Regions from separate parts of the Chryseobacterium sp. 22458 genome, predicted to be linked through region 2. Evidence: riboswitches for the same ligand, from Rfam matches in the RefSeq annotation. Region 2 holds a riboswitch; the other holds the start of a gene.

Region 1 (3,427 bases), on a different contig from region 2:
TTCCTGCTATGCCCCGTCAGGATTATCAGCCGGAGCAACAACTGCCAATACTGCTGCAATATCATGGTCTGCTTCGCCTTCTGCTCCCGGTACTTATGATGTATATTATAGTACAAGCAATACGGCTCCTACCTCTTCTACACTACCAAGTATACCTCCGGTATCCGGTACATCAGCTACTTTAAATTCTTTAGCCCCGTCAAGCGTTTATTATATTTGGGTAAGATCAAATTGTGGTTCCGGTAATACAAGTATATGGTCTCTTCAGCCTATACAGGTTATAACGCAATGTCAGCCTCCTTCAGTCATTACATCCAGCGGAGCTACAGTATGTCCGGGGCAGACTGCAACATTATCTGCAACAACAGGCAGTGGATCTGTGCTTTTGTGGTATGATGCCAGTACAGGCGGAAACAATATTGGTACAGGGAATTCATATACTACTCCAGCACTTGCCTCTACCACAGATTACTGGGTTTCTGCAGCGACTATAGGATCAGATTCATATGTAGGTAAAGATGCACCTACCGCTACAACAGGGAATTCTACATTCACTGATTATGGGCTGGTATTTGACGCTTATTCTCAAATGACAATAAAAGAAGTGGATGTATATCCTATGGGAAGTGGTACAACAGGTACGGTTACCATTAACCTGAAAAACTCAAGCGGTACTATTCTGGCTACCAAAACAGCTACTGTGAATGTAACTACAGCAGGTGTATTGAATACCATAACACTTGATTTTAATGTTCCGGCAGCTGGAAATGATTACAGACTTGTTGTAGACGGAGCATCAGGAATATCCAATTTACGTAGGGAAATTTCATCAGGTTTCACTTATCCGTATGTGTTGCCTGGAATATGCAGCATAAAAGCAGCCAGATTCGGCTCAAGTCCTAGCCAAAGTTATTATTACTACCTGTACAACTGGAAAGTAAGCGGAATTTGTGAATCAGATAGAACAATGGTGACCGCTACTGTAAACTGTTTAAGTACTTCAGAAGTAAATACCAAAGATGCGATGAAAGTGTATCCTAATCCGTTCAGTGACAGGGTTACCATTACGGATATTGAAAAAGTAAAATCAATTCAGGTATTTGATGCTTTAGGAAGAATGGTAAAAACGATTGATAATGTAACTTCTAAAGAAATTGATCTTGGTGACTTGAATTCAGGATTGTATGTTCTTACTCTTAGTATGAAAGATGGAAGCAGTACCCATGTGAAGGCAATAAAGAAATAGTTTTTTAATTAAAATAAAATGAAGTCCGGAGGTTGTATTATCTCCGGATTTTTTGTTTTAAAAAACGATTTTGTCCTTTCTGAAAAAATAACTAACTTCGTCCCATGCTTTAGGGGTGTCTGTTATAGACAGACTGAGATTTTACCCTTTGAACCTGATCTGGATCATACCAGCGTAGGGAAAAGTAAATGACTTTTGCTGTACATTCTATTGTACAATAATGGCCATTCCTAAAGTATATTTAAATTATTAGGAATGGAACTAATTATCAACCACACCCCAAAAACATTTGATACACTTCCTGAAAATCTGGAAGCATTACTGGCTATAGAGTTTCCCGGAAAACGAAAAGGAATTGCCGTAGCCCTCAATAATCGTATCATTCCGCTGTCTGCCTGGGCGGAAACCTTCCTCAAAGACAAAGATTCAGTTTTAATCATTACTGCCACTCAGGGCGGTTAATTCTCATATTTTAATACCAATACTTATGGCTCACTCCATTACATGTTCGCCATTTCCGAACTCAAAGAAAATATATATTGAAGGAAAAATTCATTCTATCAATGTAGCAATGCGTGAAATACAGCTTAGTCCTACCAAACTTACCAATGGAGGCTTTGAACACAATCCGCCTGTAACCATTTACGATACCTCAGGTCCCTATACCGATGAAAATGCTGTGATTGATATCCAGAAAGGACTTCCCAGGATCAGAGAGCAATGGATATTGGATAGAGAAGATGTTAATATTCTGGAAGGAATTACTTCAGAATATGGTAAAGCCCGCCTTGCAGATCCTAAGCTTGACGAATTACGTTTTTCCTATGATCATAAACCTAAAGTAGCACAGGAAGGAAAAGAACTTACCCAGCTTTATTATGCGAAACAGGGAATCATCACTCCGGAGATGGAGTATGTGGCAATCAGGGAAAACCAAAGAATTGAACAGTTGGAATCTGCCCCTAAAGAGATGGCCTGCCAGCATATCGGAAACAGTTTTGGAGCCAATACTCCAAAAAGTAAGATTACTCCGGAATTTGTAAGAGATGAAATCGCTGCCGGAAGAGCAATTATTCCGAATAATATCAACCACCCGGAAAGCGAGCCGATGATCATCGGAAGAAACTTTTTAGTAAAGATCAATGCCAATATCGGTAACAGCGCTGTCACATCCAGTATTGAAGAGGAAGTGGAAAAAGCTGTCTGGGCCTGCCGCTGGGGAGCCGATACCATCATGGATCTTTCCACAGGAAAAAATATTCATGAGACAAGAGAATGGATTATCAGAAACAGCCCGGTTCCTATTGGTACCGTTCCGATCTATCAGGCCTTAGAAAAAGTAAAAGGAGTTCCGGAAGATCTTACATGGGAAGTCTTCAAAGACACACTGATTGAGCAGGCAGAGCAGGGAGTGTCTTATTTTACCATTCATGCCGGGGTTTTGCTTCGTTATATTCATCTGACAGCCAGTAGAGTAACGGGGATTGTGTCCCGGGGAGGGTCTATTATGGCCAAATGGTGTTTGTTCCATCATAAAGAAAACTTTTTATACACTCATTTTGAGGAGATTTGCGAGATCATGAAGAAATATGATGTAGCTTTCTCACTTGGGGACGGTCTTCGTCCGGGGTCAATTGCTGATGCCAATGATGCTGCACAGTTTGCTGAGCTCGAAACTTTAGGCGAGCTGACCAAAATAGCATGGAAACATAATGTACAGGTCATGATCGAAGGGCCGGGGCACGTTCCGATGCACATGATCAAAGAAAATATGGAAAAACAGCTGGAAGAATGCCATGAAGCACCATTCTACACTTTAGGACCTTTAACAACGGATATTGCGCCGGGCTATGACCACATTACCTCAGGAATAGGAGCAGCAATGATCGGGTGGTTCGGTTGTGCAATGCTTTGCTATGTAACACCTAAGGAACATTTAGGACTTCCGAATAAAGAAGATGTAAAAGTTGGGGTAATCACCTATAAACTGGCCGCTCATGCAGCAGACCTGGCAAAAGGGCATCCCGGTGCACAATACAGGGATAATGCCTTGAGTAAAGCCAGATTTGAATTCAGATGGGAAGATCAGTTCAACCTTTCGTTAGATCCGGATACGGCAAGAGCTTATCATGATGAAACCCTTCCTGCCGACGGAGCAAAGATTGCTCACTTCTGCTCAAT
Region 2 (3,427 bases):
ATTTCATTTTTTAATTCATAAGCTGCCTTCTGAGGATGGTCTGCACCACATATTGCTGATACTACAGCAAGACAGTCAGCACCGGCATTGATAATGGCTCTTGCATTTCCGGAATGAATACTGCCAATAGCAACCAGAGGTTTTTCTGTCAGCTGTCTGATCCTGGCAATACCTTCAAGTCCCCATTCGGTAATGGTGTCTGTTTTGGTTTTTGTTTTAAATACAGGACTTATTCCCAGATAATCAGAGACAGCGGTTTGTTCATTGTCAAGCTGAGAGAGATGTTCAATCGAATAACCGATGATCTTATTTCCGGTACTAGGATGTTGCCTCAAAAGGGTAGGGGCCATGTCAGAGTTTCCCACATGGATGCCTGCCGAATTTACTTTTCCGGCGACCTCAATATTATCGTTGATGATGAGCGGAATATGATACTTATCTGTAATTTCAATAAGCTGTTTTGCTTTTTGGAGAAAAACCTCAGTACTGTCATTTTTTTCACGAAGCTGGATAACGTCTACACCGCCCAGAATAGCCTGTTCAGCAACTTCCAGAAAGTTTTTTCCCAGACAATCGGCTTCAGAGATTACCAGATACAGCTGATAAGGAAAAGGATGCACACTCATTTCTTATCGATTTTTAAATGACTGATGAATTCCTCTTCCGTGATATTGTACAGTTTGTCAATCAGGTTCATCTGCAGGCTTCCGGGACCTTTGCTTTCTTTGACGGCAATTTCACCTGCGATACCCAGTAATGCCATTGCCGCTGCCACACCTGATGTTTTGTCTTCCGAACATCCTGTAAATGCACCTGTCAATGCTGTTGCTGAACAGCCGAGCCCTGTTACTTTAGTCATAAGCGGATGGCCGTTCCTGATCATGAAACATTGGTCCGGACTTAGGATAATATCCGTTTCACCTGAAATACAGACAATAGTGTTGTATTGATTCACAAGAAGCTGAGCTGCTTCTAAGGCATCATTGCTGGCAGCGGTGCTGTCTACTCCTTTACTTACGGTGGTATTGATTTTAGCCAGAGCAATAATTTCGGAAGCATTTCCTCTGATAACGGTCGGACGGAATTCCAAAAGCTGTTGTAAAATCTGATCCCGGAAAGACGTTGCTCCTGCACCAACAGGATCCAGCACCCATGGTTTGTGGATTGTATTAGCGGTTTCAGCAGCTATAAACATAGATTCAGACCAATATTCATCAAGAGTACCGATATTAATGACTACAGCATCTGAAATGTTGACCATTTCTCTGATTTCAGATCTGGCGTGGGCCATGATAGGGGATGCTCCTGCAGCCAGAAGGGCATTGGCCGTATTGTTCATCACTACATAGTTGGTAATGTTGTGAACCAGGGGAGACTTTTGTTTTACAAGCTGAACTTGCTGCCAGAGAATTTTTTCCATTGTTTATCATTAAAATAAAAAATAGCTTCAGGAAAAAATCCAAAACAAAAGCACATTGGCCGGCAATGTAGTTTTGCTTTTCCCTACGTCGGTGTAAGCCGTATCAGGTTCAAAGGGACTCTCTCAATTCTTTTCAGAATACCCCTAAAGCAAAACAAATGTATAAAAATTATCAGAGCAGGCAAAGTCTGCAAAATATTTTAAAGGAGAAGTTTTACCTTTCCACAAGTTCCTTCACCTGTTCGCCATAGAAATCTGTTTCTGTAGTAGTGATTTTTAGCAGCTGGTACCATTTTCTGAAGGCTCCGATAAAGACGATAAGCATCAGTACCATGGCTGTAACGGCTAAAGCTGCCAATAAGTATTGTTCCTTGGGAATATAAATTGTAGTGACCTGAAGATAACCGGCCCAGAATGTAATGATGGCCATAAATACCCCCGGAATAGCAGAACATAATGCATATTTCCCTCTGTTCATCCTGATCAGCATTGTGGTACAGACGATGAGCCCGCATGCTGCCAACAGCTGATTGCTGATTCCAAATAAAGGCCAGATGCTGCTTACATTTCCGGTATATACCAGATATCCCCAGGCGAAAGTAAACAGTAAACTGCTGATAATAATTCCCGGAACCCAGTTTTTATCATTGAATTTAGGCATTACAGACCCCAGCATCTCCTGTAAAAAGAAACGTCCGACCCTTGTGCCTGCATCAATAGCCGTAAGAATAAATACCGCTTCAAACATGATCGCAAAATTGTACCAGTAAGCCGTCAGCTGATCCATATAGGGGATCTTATTAAAGATATGAGCCATTCCCACAGCCAGAGATACTGCTCCTCCTGTTCTTCCATGTAGATCAATGCCTATTTTCTGGGAATAATAATCAATATCTACTCCATGCAGAGAAGGGTGGGCTGCCAGGAAAGCGTCATAAGACTCTTTGGGTGTATTGATCGCAAAGTAGTCTCCCGGCATCAAAGTACATGCTGCAATCAGGGCCATAAGAGCTACAAAACCTTCAACAAGCATGGCGCCGTACCCTACAAAAAGAATTTCTCTTTCCCTGTTAAGCATTTTAGGAGTAGTACCTGTTGCAATGACTGCATGAAAGCCTGAAATAGCACCACAGGCAATTACTATAAAAATAAAGGGAAGTACAGGACCTCCTATGACAGGGCCTCCACCATTGATGAATGCAGTAAGCGCAGGCATCTGTACCGTAGGATGGATTACAATAACACCTACTGCAAGCATAATAATGGTTCCGATTTTTAAATAGGTAGAAAGGTAATCTCTGGGAACTAAAAGCAGCCATACCGGAAGAACAGAAGCCAGAAAACCATATAATGGAATCGCCACCGAGATTGTTTTGATATCCCATGAAAATAAATTGTTCATCGTAGCATTCTGCATAAGACCATGCCCGCCGATAATTCCTGCAATCAGAAGTATACCACCCAGAATGCTGGCAAAGAGCACACTGTTCTTTTTATACCGCATTATGAGTCCCATGATCACAGCAATCGGCATTGTGATGACTACCGTAAACAGAGACCATGAAGCTTCATGCATTGCATTGATGCAGGCCAGTGATAAACCTGCCAGTGTAAGAATAAGAATAAATAAAATAGCAAAACCTGCTACTGTACCTGTTGTTTTCCCTATCTCTTTGGAAGCAATTGTCGCAAGACTTTGCCCTTTATGTCTTACAGAGGCAAATAATACAACCATATCATGTACGCCGCCTCCCAGTACACATCCTATCAGGATCCATAAAGCTCCGGGAAGATAGCCGAACTGTGCTGCCAGAACGGGACCTACCAGAGGGCCGGCCGCTGCAATAGCTGCAAAATGGTGACCGAAAAGTACATTTTTATTCGTGGCAACATAATCCTTGCCGTCTGCAAATTCTATAGCGGGAGTCGTATTGTTGTCATTAAGCCGCAATACTTTATTAGCCATGAAGATCCCGTAAATACGATAAGCGATTGCAAAAATAAGTA

What was found. A riboswitch is a leader RNA that binds a small molecule or an ion and turns the genes downstream of it on or off. The one in region 2 is predicted to bind thiamine pyrophosphate.
Region 1: linked by a shared signal. The riboswitch ahead of thiS (sulfur carrier protein ThiS) and the one ahead of thiM (hydroxyethylthiazole kinase) in region 2 are both predicted to bind thiamine pyrophosphate.

Annotation. Positions count from the first base shown of each region.
Region 1 is NZ_JBQEOA010000005.1:140,921-144,347, forward strand. It holds gene ACTJJF_RS18100 (T9SS type A sorting domain-containing protein) at 1-1,246, shown strand, start outside; TPP riboswitch at 1,348-1,444, shown strand; gene thiS (sulfur carrier protein ThiS) at 1,502-1,708, shown strand; gene thiC (phosphomethylpyrimidine synthase ThiC) at 1,734-3,427, shown strand, end outside.
Region 2 is NZ_JBQEOA010000007.1:70,772-74,198, forward strand. It holds gene thiE (thiamine phosphate synthase) at 1-626, opposite strand, end outside; gene thiM (hydroxyethylthiazole kinase) at 623-1,420, opposite strand; TPP riboswitch at 1,484-1,576, opposite strand; gene ACTJJF_RS20035 (carbon starvation CstA family protein) at 1,635-3,427, opposite strand, start outside.